Regions from separate parts of the Agrobacterium sp. fls2-241-TYG-188a genome, predicted to be linked through region 4. Evidence: predicted binding sites of a transcription regulator. Region 4 holds the regulator's gene; each other region holds the start of a gene.
The links. The regulator PhoB, encoded in region 4, activates phosphate uptake and scavenging genes when phosphate is short. The targets are predictions, from matches to a motif close to TGTCATNNANCTGTCAT.

Region 1 (4,836 bases), 590 kb from region 4:
TAAAAGACTTCAATAACCCCTGCAATATCCATGGCCCGCCTTGCGCGGGCCAATTTTGATTCTATTGTGTGGCCGTTGTTTCAACGGATAACGGAACTCTCTGAAATGTCCGCATTTTCGCGCTTCACGTCTCTCGCCGCTTCGCTCCCTTCTTCCGTGCCTTTCGTTGGTCCGGAAGCCATTGAGCGTAATCGCAAGCTGGCTGTAAAGGCGCGAATCGGTGCCAATGAGAGCGGTTTCGGCCCTGCGCCTTCGGTTCTTGAGGCCATTAAGCAGGCGGCGTCTGAGACCTGGATGTATGCCGATCCGGAAAACTTCGAACTGCGTGAGGCGCTGGCCATCTATCACGGTGTGTCCCGCGATAATATTGCCGTTGGCAGTGGCGTGGATGGCCTTCTTGGCGAAATCGTCCGGCTGGTGGTGGAGCCGGGAACGCCCGTTGTCACCTCCTTTGGCGGCTACCCCACATTCAATTATCATGTGAACGGATATGGCGGGCGTCTGGTGACGACACCCTATTTCGATGACCATGAAAATCTCGACGGGCTGCTTGATCTCGTCAAGAAAGAGAATGCGCCGCTGGTCTATTTCGCCAATCCGGATAATCCGATGGGCAGCTGGTGGGAAGCAAGCGAAGTCCTGACCTTCGCCAAGGCTCTGCCAGAAACCTGTCTGCTGGTGCTGGACGAAGCCTATTGCGAGACAGCACCGGAAAGCGCCATCCCCAGTGTGCGCGCCATGATCGGGATGCCGAATGTTCTGCGTATGCGCACCTTCTCCAAGGCCTATGGGCTGGCGGGCGCCCGCGTCGGTTACGCAATCGGCACACTGGGCAATGCGCAGGCTTTCGACAAGATCCGCAATCACTTCGGAATGTCCCGCGTTTCCGTGGCCGCCGCACTGGCGGCCCTAAAGGATCAGGCTTACCTGCGCGATGTGGTCAAACGCATCGCCAACGCCCGTGAACGCATTGCCACCATAGCGCGGCAGAACGGGCTGCGCCCCCTTCCCTCGGCAACAAATTTTGTGGCAATCGATTGTGGGCGGGATGGGGTCTACGCCAAGGCCATTGTTGATGGGCTCATGGAACACGGTGTCTTCATCCGAATGCCCGGTGTGGAACCACTCAACCGTTGCATCCGCGTCAGCGCAGCGCCGGATAGCAAGCTGAATCTTTTTGCCGAAGCGCTGCCGAAGGTTTTGAAGACATTGGGTTGATGAACCCCAAGCGCTCAGGCCAAGCATCTTGCCAACAAAAATAGAGAAACCGCGCCGGCCTTGTTTCTGCCGGTCGCGGTTTGATGTTCAGCGTGGATCTGGCTGTTCCCTGTACGGGGTTATTCTTTTTATGGTCCGGCCAGGACTGGAGGAACCAGCCGGAAGAAATGGCGATCTGTCGATCGCTCTGTCTTTTTGTTGCGCGTCAGTTGCCCCGGCGCGGTTTTGTCAGTGTGCAGTCATCCAGTCGCGGGCGGCGCGAAGTGCCGTTGCGAGGTCTGCCTTGGTCATGTTGCGGGCCAGATCGGCGCGCAGCGAGGCTGCCCGTTCCGAACCCTTGATAGCGGCGATGTTGAGCCATTTATGGGCAGCGATGAGGTCCACCGGGCAGCCGCGGCCTGTCGCATAGATCAGGCCGAGGTTGCAGAAGACGTCCGCGCGGCTTTGGCCACCGGCGACTGCCATTTCGATATCGCGAACTTCAAAGCGTGCCATTTTTTCTAATCCCTGTTTGCCCGTTAGCGTCGTGTCAGCGCCCCTCTTCGGAGGCTTTTTCGGTTCCGGCCTTGCCGTCTTCTGCGGCTTGTTCTGGCCTTTTCCGTTGGCAGATTTGCTCTGCTCTTTCGATGTCCCCACTATGCCAAACGGGCTTCAACGGGCGCTTAAAATCCATGATTAATGGGAGCCAAACAAAGTCCAAACGATTGGTAAAGTTGGGTTTTTGTTAAATATCACAGCCCCCGGAAATTAAGGACTTTGCGGACAATTTTACGAAAAGTTTACGGATGGAATTCAACCCTTTCGTAACCACGTCTCAAACAGGCATTTTTGCGATGATCGTTTTTACGAGGTCCGGACCGCGAAAAGCCGAGGTTTTTGCGAAGATCCATATTTCCTTTTACGTTCACGTAAACTATAAATTGCGGCGTCCGCGTGAGGAGATGCGGATGCCGGATCTTGCGCGACGTGAAGGTTTGGCCACAGCAGGATTGGGAGGTCCCTATGAAGAGAATGACGATACTTGCCGCTGCCGCGTTTTTGATGGGCAGCAGTGCCTATGCAGCGGAGGCTATCGAGGGCAACTGGAAAACGGCCAGCGGCGAGACCGCCGTGATCGCCCCATGCGGTTCAGCTTTCTGCGTAACGCTGAAAACCGGCAAGCACGCCGGAAAACAGATTGGCAAGATGAGCGGCAAGGGCAATAGCTATTCCGGCGAGATTACCGATCCCGCCAATGACAAGACCTATGCCGGCACCGGCACCGTTTCCGGTGGCTCGCTGAGCATGAAGGGCTGCGTGCTGAAAGTTCTGTGCAAGTCGCAGACGTGGTCGCGTCTGTAATCGGTGGACGATGTGGACGGGGCGAGGCTTCGTCCACATTGTTTGAATGAGGCACCAATGCCTTAAACACAATGAGCGATCTGGACGGTCTTCATATCCAAGATGATGATAGTTTTTGAAATCCTCATCAAAGCGGCAGCACTCGGCGCGCTTTCCCTGTTGATCCTGCACCAGATCGCGACGCAGGTGAGAGAGTACTATTTCTATAAGCAGAACGGCTGGGATTTTTCCATCGACAGCAATTTGGACAGGCTGAAGATCGATGAGAAGATTACCGTCTACAACCTGAACCTGACCAACTGGGAGCGGTTTTATCTGTTTCGCCCGTTCTATATCTTTATCATGATTGTACTTTTGGGCTTCATGATCTGGGCATCGTTTCAAAACCTGCCGTCCTAGCTGGCGAATGCACAACCCAAGGGTATATTCGCGTTATTTTTCCGTCATATCGATGTAATAAACTCTCTTTAGTTGCCCCGTCTGGAATTGTTCCAAACTGCAAGCCAACGGAGAGCGCCATGACCAACATCGACACAAGCAAGCTAAGCTGGGATGAGTGGGACGAACTTCAGAACCCACCGCCTGCCGTTACCGATTTCGACCGCGTTGTTGAATCGGCTATTTCACGACGCGGTTTTCTGGGCGGCGTTCTGGCGTTTGGTTCTGCCGCTGCCGCTCTTGGCACGCTTGGCAATCTCGCCAGCTCCACCTCTGCCCAGGCACAGGAAGCCTCGCGTTTTCCGTTCAAGCCTGTAGCCGCTGCCACCGACAACACCATCCATGTGCCGGAAGGCTATAGCTGGAAGCCGCTTGCAAAGTGGGGCCAGCCGCTGTTCCCCAACGTGCAGGATATCGATCCGGTCAAGGGTGTAAGCCTTGAAAACTCGGACAAGGTTTTTGGTGAAAACACCGATGGCATGGAGCTTTTCGTTGTTGGCAGCCACCAGCTGATCGCGGTCAACCACGAATATGTCAACAACGAAACCAACCTGCCCCATCGCGAAAAGGGAATGCCAGCCAATCTGGACGAGGTGAAGATCCTGCAGCATATGCAGGGTGTTACCGTCATGGAAGTGGCTGAAGGCAAGGACGGCTGGGAGATCGTCGTCGGCAGCCCGTTCAACCGCCGCATTCACCACAACACACCGATGAAGCTGTCCGGCCCTGCCGCCGGTTCCGAGCTCGTCAAGACGGCAGCCGACCCGAAGGGTATCGACTGTCTTGGCACTTTCAACAATTGCGGCGCGGGCCGCACACCGTGGGGCACCTACCTGACCTGCGAAGAAAACTTCAACGGCTACTTCGGCTCCACCGTGGCCGATTTCAAGATGCCCGACGACTACAAGCGTTACGGCATCGCCGCCGAAACCCGCTACGGCTATGAGAAGTTCGATGAGCGTTTCGACGTTTCCAAGAACCCGAACGAGCCGCGCCGCGCTGGTTATGTCGTGGAAATCGATCCGTCCAACGCATCGTCGACGCCAATCAAGCGTACCGCGCTTGGTCGCATCAAGCACGAGAACGCCGCCGTCGTCGTGGCGCGCGATGGCCGTGTCGTCGTTTACATGGGCGACGATGAGCGTGGCGAGTTCCTCTACAAGTTCGTATCCAACGGCATCTACGTGCCAGGTGGCGATACGTCGAAACTGCTGGACGAAGGCACGCTCTACGTCGCCAAGTTCAACGATGATGGCAATGGCGAGTGGGTGGCGCTGACGCCCGAATCCACCGGCATGAAGATGGATGAAATCTGCGTCTTCACCCGTCAGGCCGCTTCAAAGGTGGGCGCAACCACCATGGACCGCCCTGAATGGGTCGCCATCAACCCTGTCGCCATCGAAGCCTACTGCGCGCTGACCAACAACAGCAACCGCGGCGTGACCAAGGACGGCAAGTTGCGCGCCAATGGCGGCGGCGATGCCATGGCTCTCAACGCCGCAAACCCGCGCGAAAAGAACGAATACGGCCAGATCGTACGCTGGTATCCCGCAAATGACGACCATGCCGATGGCAAGTTCAAGTGGGACCTGTTCTGCATGGCCGGCAACCCGGATGTTCACAAGGATGCCTATGCGGGCTCGTCCAACATCAATTCGGGCAACATGTTCAATTCGCCCGATGGCATGATGTTCGATTCGACCGGCCTGCTCTGGATCCAGACAGATGGCGAAGACACCAATGAGGGCCAGTATGCAGGACAGGGCAACAACCAGATGCTGGCGGGCGACCCCGTCTCCGGTCGCATCGAGCGCTTCCTGACGGCACCGAAGGGCGCAG
Region 2 (4,836 bases), 1.0 Mb from region 4:
GGACAATGCGCAACGGCCCCTATTGAAGATAAAGACCGGGACACCGGATGACGAGGCACGCCTGCGCGCCGTTCGCGCGGCAGCTCCGAAGGCGCGCATCATCATCGACGCGAATGAAGGCTGGACGGACAACAATATCGAGCATCACTTGAAAATTGCCAGAGAACTGGACATCGCGCTGATCGAGCAACCACTGCCAGCCGGAAGAGATGATATTCTCTCGCGCATCGAGCGGACTGTTCCAATCTGCGCCGACGAAAGTGTGCATCTAACAAAAGATCTGGCTTCGCTGCGTGATCGCTATGACGCCATCAACATCAAGCTCGACAAGACAGGCGGCTTGACCGAGGCGCTGATCATGAAAAAGGAGGCGCAGCGCCTGGGCTACACCATCATGGTTGGCTGTATGCTCGGCACATCCTTAGGCATGGCCCCCGCCCTTATGCTGGCGCAAGACACCGAGTTTGCCGATCTGGACGGCCCACTCCTGCTCGCTAGGGACAGGGAACCGGGTCTTCGCTACGAAGGATCGATGGTTCACCCGCCGCAGCCGGAGCTGTGGGGATGAACTGACGCTACCGCTCAAGCCGCATAGGTATCGATGAGCTTGGGGAAGACCACGGGCTCAAGTGTCCCGACGGTGTTATCCTCGGTCTTGTCATCGGACTTCATCCATGTGATCAATTCGAAGGAGCCGTCGGTATTCTCTGCGATGGCCGTGCAGCTTTCCACCCAATCGCCGGTGTTGATGTAACGGATGCCATCGATATCCTCCATCACAGCATGATGGATGTGGCCACAGATGACACCATCGACCTTGTTGCGACGGGCTTCGTCGGCGACCACCCGCTGAAATTCTCCGATGAAGTTGACAGCGTGCTTGACCTGCAGCTTCGCCCAGGCGGAGAAGGACCAGTAAGGAAGGCCGATGCGGCGGCGTACAGCGGCAATTGCCACGTTCAGCGCAATGGCTGCGTCATAGGCCCAATCGCCGAGATAGGCCAGAAGCCTTGCGTTGCGCACCACGACATCGAATTCGTCGCCGTGGATGACAAGATACTTCTTGCCGTCGGCGGCTTCATGGATCATCCGCTCTGCCACTTCGATCCCACCGAAATGGGTACCGGGAAACTCGCGAAGAAATTCGTCGTGATTTCCGGGAATATAGACGATGCGTGTTCCCTTGCGGGCCTTGCGAAGAAGTTTCTGCACCACATCATTGCAGCCTTGTGGCCAGTACCAGCTGCGGCGCAGACGCCAGCCATCGATGATATCGCCAACGAGGATGATGGTATCGGCCTCATGATGGCGCAGGAAATCCAGAAGGAAATCCGTTTTGGCCGCTTTAGAGCCAAGATGCACATCGGAAATGAAAAGCGTTCTGAACTGTCTGGCTTCGGTTTGCGCGGCCATGGAATTCTTCCCCCGTCTCGGCAACTTTCCTCTCTGCAAAACCAGACTCGTGTTTCAGCAAGATGACAGACCGAGATTTACAACCATCACGCTGCATTTTTCCGAGATACCTAAACTACCGTTTTTGCGCCTCCCGAATGAAATAAACGGCTGTACGGCTGGGCCGATTGTTGTATGCAAAGGCCTCCAAGAAACTTGAAATAAGCGGTGGATAGAATGAGTTCTCAGGATACGGGCAAGACGCAAAACACAAACGCCAATGCGGATCTGGAAGAACAGGCGCTTTTCTATCATCGTTACCCGCGCCCGGGAAAACTTGAAATTCAGGCGTCCAAGCCCCTTGGAAACCAGCGCGATCTGGCGCTTGCCTATTCACCCGGTGTTGCAGCACCCTGCCTTGCCATTCACGAAAATCCTGAAACGGCGGCTCAATACACGGCGCGTGCCAATCTGGTTGCGGTGATTTCGAACGGCACGGCGGTCCTCGGCCTCGGCAACATCGGACCTTTGGCCTCCAAGCCCGTCATGGAAGGCAAGGCGGTCCTCTTCAAGAAATTCGCCGGCATCGATGTTTTCGACATCGAAATCGATGCGCCCGGCATCAACGACATGGTTTCCACCATTTCTGCACTGGAGCCGACCTTCGGCGGCATCAATCTGGAAGACATCAAGGCGCCCGAGTGCTTCGAAGTGGAACGTCAGCTCCGCGAGAAGATGAACATCCCCGTGTTCCACGATGACCAGCACGGCACGGCCATCATTGTGGCTGCGGCGGTTACGAACGCGCTCGAACTCGCCGGAAAATCGATCGGCGACGTCAAGATCGTGGCATCCGGTGCGGGCGCTGCCGCGCTCGCCTGCCTCAATCTTCTGGTCGTTCTCGGCGCCAAGCGCGAGAACATCTGGGTTCACGATATTGAGGGCCTTGTCTATGATGGCCGTAACACGCTCATGGACGAGTGGAAGGAAGTCTACGCCCAGACGACCGACAAGCGCTCGCTCAACGAGACCATCGATGGCGCTGACGTCTTCCTCGGCCTTTCAGCTGCTGGCGTGCTGAAACCGGAACTTCTGGCGCGCATGGCTGAAAAGCCGCTTATTCTGGCGCTCGCCAATCCTACACCCGAAATCATGCCGGAACTTGCCCGCCAGGCCCGCCCGGATGCCATGATTTGCACCGGTCGTTCGGATTTTCCCAATCAGGTCAACAACGTGCTCTGCTTCCCCTATATTTTCAGGGGCGCGCTGGATTGTGGTGCGACAAGCATCAACGAAGAAATGAAGATGGCTGCCGTTCACGCAATCGCTGAACTGGCGCGTGAGGAAGTTTCTGAAGTTGCGGCGAAAGCTTACAGCGATGAGACACCAATCTTTGGTCCGAACTACCTCATCCCCTCGCCGTTCGATCCGCGGCTGATCCTGCGTATTGCTCCGGCTGTCGCACGGGCAGCGGCTGCAAGCGGTGTCGCCTCCCGTCCGATTACCGATTTTGACGCCTATCTCGATCAGCTGAACCGCTTTGTCTGGCGCTCCGGCTTCATCATGAAGCCGATCTTCAACCTGGCGAAGACAGCCGAGAAAAAGCGGATCATCTTTGCGGAAGGCGAAGACGAACGTGTGCTGCGTGCTGCCCAAGTGTTGCTCGAAGAAGGTACTGGCATCCCGATCCTCATCGGTCGTCCGCAGATCATCGAAACCCGTCTGAAGCGGTTCGGTCTTCGCATTCGGCCAAACACCGATTTTGCCGTCGTGAACCCGGAAGACGATCCACGTTACCGCGACTATGTCGATGACTATTTTGCGCTTGTCGGTCGCGCCGGTATCAACCCGGAAGCTGCCCGCACAATCGTTCGTACCAACAGCACGGTCATCGGTGCTCTCTCCGTCAAGCGCGGTGAGGCAGACGCATTGATCTGCGGTCTGGAAGGCCGTTTCGACAGACATCTGCGCGACGTCAACCAGATCATCGGCAAACAGGAAGGCGCACATACGTTTGGAGGCCTCAGCCTGCTGATCACACAACAGGGTGCGCTGTTCCTTACGGATACCTTCGTAAATTACGAACCGACGTCGGAAGACATCGCTGAACTGGCGATCCTCTCCTCCAAGGAAATCAAGCGCTTCGGCATTACGCCGAAGATTGCACTGGCAAGCCATTCGAACTTCGGTTCGCGTGACTCAGAAAGTGCACGCAAGATGCGCCGCGCCCTTCAGCTGGTACGTCAGGCCGCGCCGGAACTGGAAATCGATGGTGAAATGCAGGGTGGCTCTGCCCTGTCGGAGACCCTTCGCAAGCGCGCCATGCCAAACAGCTCCCTGTCGGGCGAGGCCAATTTGCTGGTGTTCCCGAACCTCGACTCGGCAAACATCACGCTCGGCGTTGTGCGCACCATGACAGAAGGCTTGCATGTCGGCCCGATTCTTCTTGGTTCCGCCCTGCCCGTCCACATCCTGTCACCAACAGTGACATCACGCGGCGTGGTCAACATGGCTGCCCTTGCGGTGGTGCAAGCCTCCAATCCGTCGGAGTAAGCCAGAGTTAACATAATTTTGAGGTGCGGCTTGCCGCACTGCGATGCAGCATTATGTTACCATCAGCTAAACAGCGTCGTCCGTATTGCGCGGGCGACCCACGACAGAAGATGGCTCGCATAAGGCGGGCCAGGAAGACGGACGTATCATTGACCCCGCGCCGCCGCCGAGCGATTGGTACCTTGCTTACGCTGATGTTCGCCGTGCCGTTTTCGGCTCAGGCAGATCCCGTCTGCGATTCCCTGCGCGCGCAGCTGGAGCAGCCAAGGCAGGCCATCGGCAACACTGCTGAGGTGCGCAGATATGCGAACGCGCTGGCGCAGCAGAATATCCTCATTCGCCGGATCAGGAATGATATGCGCGGCTACGGCTGCTCGTCAGGCAGTGTCATTGTCTACGGAAATCCAAATGCCGAACTCTGCGCAGAGATCGGCGATGCGCTCGTTCAGGCGCAGGAAGACCGGGAAATGATCACGCAGGAGCGTGACAGAATGCTTGCCGAACGGCGGCAGAACAGCGGCAGCAACAACCGACAGCAAATTATGGCGGCTCTGGATGCGCAAGGCTGTCTTGACGAGCAGGCACCATCGATCACCACCATCGACCCGCCACAGGACCCTGACATGCGCGGCCCGGGTGATCCGTTTGAGCAACCCGGCTATTCCGATTATGGGCCGAACCCCGATATGCCCATGCAAGGTAGGCTTAGAACGTTATGCGTGAGAACCTGCGACGGCGCATTTTTCCCCATCGCATCCAACGCAACGCCGCTGGATTTCCGCTCGCAGGCAGCGCAATGCGAGCGAATGTGTCCAGGCACCCAGACGGAACTTTTTTATCACGCGCTTGAGGGCCAGGAAAGTTCCGACATGGTCTCTGCCAAGACTGGCC
Region 3 (4,836 bases), 1.0 Mb from region 4:
GATCGTACTGGTTCATGAAGAAGCCTCGGAACAGAATTTGCGGTTACTGGACACGGATGTTCCAGTGCGGAGGCGTCGCTGCTCGGAAAAGCGTGATGCCATTCTGATACGGAAGTGATTCCCGTGTCGCTGCACCAAGAGTGCAATGCAACAAATGCCCGCGTCAATGTGTAGCGGAAGAATCTGACGGATTCGTAACCAGCGCAAAAAAAGACGCAAATTGACCTGACATGACTAAACGGGACACCCGTTTCTTCATCGAAATCAGGGGCGTTCGCCTTCGTTTTCGCGGCGGTGGTGAAGTTTGGCAATCTCCTGCCGCAGGGCTGCGAGCTCGGCCAGAACTTTCACATCGATCTTTTCATGAAGGGAAAGGACTTCCAGTTCTGCTTTCAAATTCACTTCGTAGTCCTTGGCCGCCTCAAAACGGTCTCGCACAGCCTGCCGGTTTTGCGACATCATGATGATAGGTGCCTGAACCGCTGCCAGCATGGAGAGAATGAGATTGAGGAAAATGAAGGGGTAGGGATCGAACGCGCGGGTTGTGAGGACGATGGTGTTGACCACGGCCCATACCGCCAGAAAGACGAGGAAGCTTATGATGAAGCCCCATGAGCCGCCAATCCGCGCAATACTGTCGGCCAGTCTTTCTCCAAAAGTCGATTCCTTCGAAAACTCAGCATTCGTATCCGTTGAGATAAGCTTCTTCTGGTGAGCTATATCAACAATGCGCTTCTCCACCTCGCCAATGTCCCGGGAGGAACGCTTGAAATGCGAGGTGATATAATCCGGAATAGCTGCCATTCTGGTCTCCAGCCTTACATGAACCGCCGGGAGCCAAAGTCCGGCGCGGATCAAGAGATAAGCTGGCACGAGTGTCGAATTCAAATGAATTCGGCGGTGTTCAGGATGCCGTCAGCCAGAGGGATTGCCACTGTTCAACCAGTTGAAGCCCGGGAAAAACCGCTCCTTCGCAAACTGCTTGCCAAACATCATGTCGAACTGCAATTGGCGATATTCAGATATCGGAGCGGGTATCTCGCTTGGCCCTGTCAACCAGTCGGGCAACGCAGAGCCGTCTCTTTCCATCAGCATATGCCGATCAATCACGGAGTATGATGCCTGCACCTTGCCGAGAACGCCCGTGTAAAAGGGATCGCCAAGGCCCGCCGTCTTCAAGATGTGGTAGGGCAGCAAGGCCGGGCTGACGGTACCAATGCGGTTATGAAGTCCTGTTCTGGATGACCAGACCACGAGTGGTGTCTCGTGCTCCTTTTTCATCGTGTCCAGCGGCGCGCGGCGGGTCGCCACCATCTCCGGCATATAGCCGCTTTCCACATAGACGTGTCCGAGCGGCGGGAGGTGGTCTCCAAACAGAACGACAATGGTGTCGCGTTCACGGTTCTTTGCCCAGTCGATCAGCCTTGCGAAACTGGCGTCCGCCTCTGCCACGCCCTGAGCATAGGTCGCAAGCGATACGGCTGCACCATTAGAGAGAGCTCCCGTCACGCCAACGGATCTATCAGCATATCGGTCAGCCTCGTAGGGGCCGTGTCCCTGAAGGGTGACAGCGAATAGAAACAGAGGATTGTCCGCTGCCTCCACCGTCTGAATGATTTCCGTTGTGAGGGCCGCGTCTGAAGCAAAAATCCCGCGCTTTTCCATTGCTGGCAGCGTTTCTTCCGAACGGAATTCCTCGAAGCCAAGCGATTTGTAGACTTCGGCGCGGTTCCAGAACCAGGATTGGAACGGGTGTAGCGCAATCGAGGAATAGCCCTCGCTGCGAAAGAAGGTCGCGAGGGAAGGCACGTTTCGGCGAATATATTGCTGGTAGGGAATGCTGCCATAGGGCAGGAAGGCATTCGAGAAACCGGTCAGCGCCTCAAACTCGACATTGGCAGTCATGCCGCCGAATTCGGGCGAGAAAACATGGCCGGATTGTCTGGAGCGTATCGAAGGCATCGGATCTCTGGACAGAGCCACATCAGGAACCCGGGTAGGGTCCCAGAGCGACTCACTCATGATCATGATGACATCCGGCCGCGTGCTGTGGTTCACGGCAAAGGCAGAGCCATCTGAGGGGATGTCTGCGATTGTGTTTTCACCATAGCCTGCGGGTGCGGAGACATTCGCCATGGGAATGTTGAATGTGAAGGCAAGCAGGAAGCCGTTATGCCGGTAATTCTCCTTCTGATCCCACATCATGGGAAGGATGTTGAGCCGGTCACGCACCCAGGAATAGTGCGAATATTCCATCAGCGAACCAAGCCCCGCCAGCAGGGGAAGCGCGAGCACCAGCCGAAGGAAGCGTGCTTTTACCGCCATCGCCGGGGTATACATGCGAATAAAGCGCCAGATCATCACACCGGATGCAACGGCCAGAACAAGGCCTGCCGCGAGTGCGACCGCGGTAACGGGCTGGGCTTTCAGCATGGCTGGCAAAAGCTGTAGGATTTGCCGCCCGAACAACAGATCGGAGGGGTAGAGCGGATCTGAAAGATAAAGCTGCTTTTGATGCGACATGAAGGCCGTGACCAGCAGAACCGGCGCGGCCACCAGTAGCGATTGATAGTGTCTGCCGAACAGCGCATCGAGTGCCGTGAGGCAAAGCATGACCGCGACCAGAGTTGTGAAACCGGGGCGCGCTGGTGAAAACAGGAACGTGCCGATGTCATGCAGCGAGCCTCGCGCAATCCACTCCATGCAGACAATCAGCAGCAGGGCAGCAAGCGCGAGATTCAGAACCGGATAGAGATCGCCAACAACTCTGTCCGGGTTGCGGGTCAAAGGTTTTGAAAGGACGAGCTTCATCCTTTCGGCAACCGCTCTGGGCACCGAATTCCTCAATTTTCAACTCCGGCAGTATGTCTGCGCCCGTGAATCAGGCGTCATGAAAGTGTCATGTAACTGTCACATAAGCGGGGTGAATGCGACATGAACTATGCGGAATCCACAGGTGCCCGGAATAACCTTTGCGTGAGGCGCATTGCCAATGTCTGGTCGCCGTTTTTTAAGCCAGTTGAACAGCTTGCGTTGCGCACCGGACGGGAGCGCGGTAAATGAGAGTCATGAGCCAAGTACACACCAATCCCAATGTTCTGCGAATTGCCGTCGGGCAGTTCAACCCAACCGTCGGCGATGTCGCGGGTAACCTTGCCAAGGCACGTGAAGCGCGTGCCGATGCGGCTGCCCAGGGCGCGGACCTGCTGCTCCTCACCGAGCTTTTCATCTCCGGCTATCCGCCGGAAGATCTTGTCTTGAAGCCATCCTTCCTCAAGGCCTGCCTGAAGGCGGTGGAGGAACTGGCGGCTGAAACGGCAGATGGCGGTCCGGGTGTCATCATTGGCTTCCCGCGTCAGGGCGAAACGGGACGGCACAATTCCGTCGCGCTGCTGGATGGCGGCAAGATCGTTGCGCTGCGTGACAAGGTAGATTTGCCGAATTACGGCGAGTTTGATGAGAAGCGCGTCTTTGCCGAAGGCTCGATTTCCGGCCCCTATAATTTCCGGGGCGTGCGTATCGGCATTCCCATCTGTGAGGAAATCTGGAACGATTTCGGCGTCTGCGAAACACTGGCCGAAAGCGGTGCGGAAATTCTGCTGGTGCCGAATGGCTCGCCCTATTACCGCGGCAAGGTGGATGTGCGGCATCAGGTGGCGCTGCGACAGGTCATTGAGAGCGGCCTGCCGCTCGTCTTCGCCAATCAGGTTGGCGGACAGGATGAGCTTGTTTTCGATGGCGCAAGCTTTGCTTTCAACGCCGACAAGACGCTGGCCTTCCAGATGAGCCAGTTCGAAAGCACCCTTGCGGTGATGGACTGGAAACGCACGGAAAAAGGCTGGCATTGCAGCGAAGGACCCTTCTCCCAGATACCCGAAGGTGAGGAGGCGGATTACCGCGCCTGTATGCTGGGCTTCCGCGATTATGTAAACAAGAATGGCTTCAAGAGCGTCGTGCTGGGCCTTTCCGGCGGCATCGATTCGGCCATCTGCGCCGCCATTGCGGTCGATGCGCTGGGTGAGGAGCGGGTGCGCTGCATCATGCTGCCGTACCGCTACACATCAGACGAATCGCTGAAAGATGCGGCGGAATGCGCCAAGGCACTCGGTTGCCGTTATGACATCGTGCCGATCGCCGAGCCGGTCGATGGCTTCATGACGGCGTTGACGGAGCTTTTCGAAGGTACCGAAGAGGGCATTACCGAAGAAAACCTGCAAAGCCGCGCCCGTGGCACCATTCTCATGGCTATCTCCAACAAGTTTGGCTCCATGGTGGTCACAACCGGCAACAAGTCCGAGATGTCAGTGGGGTATGCCACGCTGTACGGCGATATGAATGGTGGCTTCAACCCCATCAAGGACCTTTACAAGATGCAGGTCTACGGCATCTCCAAATGGCGTAACAGCCATGTGCCGCCGGGCGCGCTCGGTCCTTCCGGTGAGGTCATTCCCGCCAACATCATCTCGAAGGCCCCCTCTGCAGAGCTTAGACCCAACCAGACCGACCAGGATTCCCTGCCGCCTTATCCCGTTCTCGACGATATTCTCGAGTGCCTTGTTGAACTGGAAATGTCGGTGGAGGAGATTGTGGCGCGCGGACATGATGTCGCGACCGTGCATCGCATCGAGCACCTGCTATATCTGGCCGAATACAAACGCCGCCAGTCTGCGCCGGGTGTGAAGATCACCAAGAAGAATTTCGGTCGCGACCGCCGCTATCCGATTACCAATCGCTTCCGGGACCGGTAGCGAATTGAGCGGCGCGTCATGAACCGCGCCGCTCCTCTGCCTAGATGACTTGCGCCACATCGATCCGGTTTCCGTCCGGATCCTCGAA
Region 4 (4,836 bases):
CGCGCTGAAGGAAGATCAGTCTCTCGATACGGCTCAGGTTCTGGAATATGTGCCCGTTACCAACACATCGCTGCCAACCTCGCTGCGCCTGACGCTGACCGAGTTGACAGAGCGCACCTGCAAGTGGCCGGTTGGCGATCCGCTGAAGGACGACTTCCACTTCTGTGGCTGTGAAGCTTCCGAGTCCTCGCCTTACTGCAAGTTCCACGCGAAGATGGCTTACCAGCCCGTCAGCGAACGCCGCAGGGCCTGAGCGAAATCTCAAAAGATAGCAAAAGCGGGTCCATTCGGCCCGCTTTTTTGTTCGTGGAGAAAGACGGTACGGTGGCGGAGGCTGACCGTCTCAAATGGGCTGCTTCCCACCGAAAGGTGCTGTGCTGCTCAAGGCTCGCGAGAAATCACCATGCCCTCATGGCAAACAGGAGCCGTCATCGAGAGGCGGCGCGTTGGGGTACTACAGGATGGTTTCTTGTCCGGCCAGGCCAGCGCCATGAACGTAGCGTTGCCGCCATAACAGACGCGCATCAGCCGGTTTGCGGCTTACCTGCGGTATGACAAAAGAGCGCAATGGGAACGAACGAAAGTGCTGCTCGTATCGACCGGGCAGCCGCCGGAGGAAAGGGAGGCTGGCCCCGAAGTAACGCCACCGGCGCATTTGCCGGCAGGCTGAAGCGGGACCGGGTGGCCCGCTTTATGTTTGACGAGAACGTCTGTAGCCGGATTAGCCCTGGCGGGCCTTGCGGTTGGCATAACGGCGATCGCGTTCTGCCTTGCGCGCCGCTTCGTCTTCGATGACACGCGCGATGCGGTTCTTGTCGGCCAGCTTGCGGGCATCTTCTTCGGCGCTGGCGGCGGCATCGAGTTCTGCCTGCTTTTGAGCGGCTTCTGCTTCGATGCGGATTTTCTCGTCGCGCTTTTGCTGCTCGCGTTCAGCCTGGCGGGCCCTACGGGCTTCGGCAACGGCAATCTGCTCGGCCTGCTTGGCTTCGAGCATCGGCGCTGCGGCTTCCTTGGCTGCCTTGTAGGCCTGCAAAAGTGCGGCCTTGGCGTCAGCAGCAGCGCCGCGACGGTCGGCAACTTCGTTGGTTCTGGCGTTTCTTGTGTTTCTCAAATCTCTATTCCAGTTGAAGGGTCATTCCGATCTCGCGATCAGGACTTTTTACCGCGTTTTGTGGGCGCTGGCGGTGGGTTCAGGCTATCCTGCAATTCCTTGGCAAGACGCGCTTCGCGCAAGCGTTGGGTCTTTTCATCACGCGCCTGCGCAATCGAGTTCAGTTCGTCCACGGCGTGACCGCGAGCGAAGAACTGCGTCTGCGTGGCGCCGAATGCCTTCTCAGCCTGCTGGCGAGATTTGCTGTGTGTTTCGGACATGGATTTTCCTTCCTGTCGCTTCGGCTGAGATCGGGATCGATTTCAAAAAAATGCCGATGCGGAGTGGATTGGGTGGCCGGAGGCGGATTTCGCAAATGAAAAACGCTCTGGCGCATGTGCCGAGCTGCGGCACAAAAAAAGGCCAGGCAACGTGCCTGACCTCGGTTGGTCTCATACTTTCGACAGTGCCAGTACATCCGTGGTCAAAGGAAAGCAGATTCCGTATTTAAGCAGCCTGGAGATTGCAAGCCGACATTTTGCCCGACTTGTTGTCGCGCTCAAGGTCGTAGCTCAGCTTCTGGCCTTCAACGATTTCGCGCATACCTGCACGCTCTACAGCGGAGATGTGTACGAATGCGTCCGTGCCGCCGTTGTCTGGCTGAATGAAGCCGAAGCCCTTGGTGGAGTTAAACCATTTTACTGTGCCTGTGGTCATAATGAACCCTTTCAAAGCATAAGTGATAGATCACAGAACTGACGCCCTGTGTGCGAGTATAGCGATTTTTTTGAAGGAAAGGGTTAGTTCAAAACGCGGTGCTAATCGCGCGGCAACCAAAGCTCAGCAAGCAAAATATCGATGACCAATTGATAGAGGGTTATTCCCTGATAGTCAAACCTTAAATTACAGATAATTGAAATTCGCTTTTATCTTGCAACGTAAAGGCACGGTCAGAAGAATAATTACCCGTATCGCTATTTCAATTTCCGCAATGTCCCTGCCTGTTGTTTTTACTCAGAAAAATCGCTTGGAAAAGGAAATCCCGCCCTACCCTTTTTCGCACCCGAGGGCGAAGTTTGGAGCCGCCGCCAGAACCTGAGAATTTATCCTAGCGATGAACGCAAACGACGGTTCCCTCGGCGGCAGCTGTTCGATCCTGGCATAAAACAGGAAACGCGCGCCGTGTTCCAGCCAGAACATCCTGCGCGCGTTGTGCTTCAAAAGGGTGTCGAAAGGCCCGTCAGGCTTCCATGGAATAGCCCGCGCCGCGCACGGTGCGAATGACATCCTGCATATTGGAGAAGTTGAGCGCCTTTCTCAGACGGCCGACATGAACGTCCACGGTGCGTTCATCCACATAGATATCGTGACCCCATACGCCATCCAGAAGCTGCGAGCGCGAGAAGACGCGACCGGGGGAGACCATGAGGAACTCCAGCAGGCGAAACTCGGTTGGCCCCAGACGCACTTCGCGGGTCTTGCGGTGCACGCGGTGGGTTTCGCGGTCGAGTTCGATATCGCCGCATTTCAGGACGGAGGACAGAACTTCCGGGCGGGCACGGCGCAGCATGGCCTTGACGCGTGCCATCAGCTCTGGGGTCGAAAACGGCTTGACCACATAGTCGTCAGCGCCGGTCGCCAATCCCCGCACGCGCTCGCTCTCCTCGCCACGCGCCGTCAGCATGATGATCGGCAGGCGTTCGGTTTCCGGGCGCATTCTTAAGCGACGGCAAAGCTCGATGCCGGAAACGCCCGGCAACATCCAGTCCAGGATCAGAAGATCCGGGGTGCGTTCCTGCAAGCGGATTTCCGCCTCGTCGCCACGGGGAATGGTGTCGACGTCATAACCTTCGGATTCCAGATTGTAGCGGAGAAGAACGCTGAGCGCTTCTTCATCTTCGACAACTGCGATTTTCGGCACCATGGATTTGAACTCCGCCAGTCTGACCAGAGCGCAAGGCGTTCTTCGGGGCGCATTGCGGCCGCTCTGGCATGTTGATCGACACATCGGGCCGACCGAAGGTCATGTTCGACCTTCGGCGCCGATGCTGCAACTCACTCGGTTACTGCGCCAAGCGTGTTGGAACTATCGTCCTTCGGACGCTCGCCTTCCGGCTGGCTGCCGGTGGTCATGTAGTAGATGGTTTCGGCAATGTTGGTTGCGTGGTCGCCAACGCGCTCGATGTTCTTGGCGCAGAACAGGAGATGCGTGCAGGTCGTGATGTTGCGCGGATCTTCCATCATGTAGGTCAAGAGCTCGCGGAACAGCGAGGTGTACATGGCATCGATCTCTTCATCGCGCTCGCGGATGGCCTGGGCCTTTTCCGCCGAACGGGTGGAGTAGACGTCAAGCACTTCCTTGAGCTGCACCAGCGCCAGTTCCGACAGGTGCTCCAGACCGCGGGCCAGCTTGCGCGGAACGCCGGTACCGGCAACCGCGATGACGCGCTTGGCGGTGTTCTTGCCAAGGTCGCCCACGCGCTCCAGATCGGCAGCGATACGCAGCGAGCCGATGATTTCACGAAGGTCGGCAGCCATGGGCTGACGCTTGGCGATGGTGACGATGGCCTTGTCGCCAATCTCACGCTCGGCATGATCGAGGATCGTGTCGTCGGATATGACCTTCTGGGCAAGTGCTGCGTCGGAATTGACGAGCGCGCGCACCGCATCGGCGCACATCTGTTCCGCCAGACCGCCCATTTCGGCGATGCGGCGGGTGAGGAACTTCAGCTCCTCGTCATAGGCGGACATGATATGGGAATGTGTCGGCATGTACGAAATCTCCAGTTTCGATGCGCTGGCCCGCAAGCCCGGACGGGCTCAAGCGGTGCCACGCGAATGGTTTCAACCTGCGGCAGATCAGCCGAAGCGGCCCATGATGTAGTCCTGCGTGCGCTGGTCATCCGGGTTGGTGAACATCTTGTCGGTGTCGTTTTCTTCGACCAGATGGCCCAGATGGAACATGGCGGTGCGCTGCGAGACGCGGGCTGCCTGCTGCATGGAGTGGGTGACGATGACGATGGTGTAGTTTGCGCGCAGCTCGTGGATGAGTTCTTCCACCTTTGCCGTCGCAATCGGGTCCAGCGCCGAGCATGGCTCGTCCATCAGGATGACTTCAGGAGACACAGCAATCGCGCGCGCAATGCACAGACGCTGCTGCTGGCCGCCGGACAGGCCGGTGCCTGATTCATGCAGGCGATCCTTGGCTTCGTTCCACAGACCGGCCTTCTGCAGGCTGGACTCGACGATCTGGTCCATATCCGCCTTGTTGCGGGCAAGACCATGGATGCGCGGGCCATAGGCGATGTTTTCATAGATCGTCTTGGGGAATGGGTTCGGCTTCTGGAACACCATGCCGACGCGGGCGCGCAGTTCCACCACGTCGATGGACTGATCGTAGATATCGTCTTCATCGAGCGTGATCTTGCCCGTGACACGGCAGCCGTCGATCGTATCGTTCATACGGTTGAGCGTGCGCAAAAAGGTGGATTTTCCGCACCCGGACGGGCCGATCAACGCGGTGACCGTGTTCTCGCGGACATTCAGGTTCACGTCGTAAAGAGCACGCTTCTCGCTGTAATAAACGGAAACGTCCTTACCAATCATCTTGTATGTTACATCATTCATTTTCTTGTCCAGCGCCTTCTCAACTGCTGCTTCCGACAACATATTCATAATTAAAGCTCCCGGTGTTTGTTTTATCGCATTTCCGGACGAAAAACCGGTCGGCACGTTGTGATGGCCTA

Region 1: a site for PhoB is predicted at 3,001-3,017, ahead of QRN85_RS09965 (PhoX family protein). Genes of this name have one in related genera too.
Region 2: a site for PhoB is predicted at 1,465-1,481, ahead of QRN85_RS11960 (UDP-2,3-diacylglucosamine diphosphatase). Genes of this name have one in related genera too.
Region 3: a site for PhoB is predicted at 2,898-2,914, ahead of QRN85_RS12145 (LTA synthase family protein). Genes of this name have one in related genera too.

What each region holds. Positions count from the first base shown of each region.
Region 1 is NZ_JARVRD010000002.1:656,144-660,979, reverse strand. It holds gene QRN85_RS09985 (pyridoxal phosphate-dependent aminotransferase) at 106-1,218, shown strand; gene QRN85_RS09980 (SEL1-like repeat protein) at 1,447-1,713, opposite strand; gene QRN85_RS09975 (DUF2147 domain-containing protein) at 2,221-2,559, shown strand; gene QRN85_RS09970 (hypothetical protein) at 2,662-2,958, shown strand; gene QRN85_RS09965 (PhoX family protein) at 3,078-4,836, shown strand, end outside.
Region 2 is NZ_JARVRD010000002.1:1,069,097-1,073,932, reverse strand. It holds gene dgcA (N-acetyl-D-Glu racemase DgcA) at 1-568, shown strand, start outside; gene QRN85_RS11960 (UDP-2,3-diacylglucosamine diphosphatase) at 583-1,413, opposite strand; gene QRN85_RS11955 (NADP-dependent malic enzyme) at 1,630-3,945, shown strand; gene QRN85_RS11950 (DUF2865 domain-containing protein) at 4,095-4,836, shown strand, end outside.
Region 3 is NZ_JARVRD010000002.1:1,115,499-1,120,334, forward strand. It holds gene sthA (Si-specific NAD(P)(+) transhydrogenase) at 1-16, opposite strand, end outside; gene QRN85_RS12140 (DUF1003 domain-containing protein) at 265-804, opposite strand; gene QRN85_RS12145 (LTA synthase family protein) at 916-2,811, opposite strand; gene QRN85_RS12150 (NAD+ synthase) at 3,069-4,748, shown strand; gene QRN85_RS12155 (glyoxalase superfamily protein) at 4,789-4,836, opposite strand, start outside.
Region 4 is NZ_JARVRD010000002.1:66,213-71,048, reverse strand. It holds gene QRN85_RS07180 (GcrA family cell cycle regulator) at 1-253, shown strand, start outside; gene QRN85_RS07175 (DUF6481 family protein) at 722-1,111, opposite strand; gene QRN85_RS07170 (hypothetical protein) at 1,150-1,371, opposite strand; gene QRN85_RS07165 (cold-shock protein) at 1,598-1,807, opposite strand; gene phoB (phosphate regulon transcriptional regulator PhoB) at 2,331-3,014, opposite strand; gene phoU (phosphate signaling complex protein PhoU) at 3,146-3,862, opposite strand; gene pstB (phosphate ABC transporter ATP-binding protein PstB) at 3,950-4,765, opposite strand; gene pstA (phosphate ABC transporter permease PstA) at 4,834-4,836, opposite strand, start outside.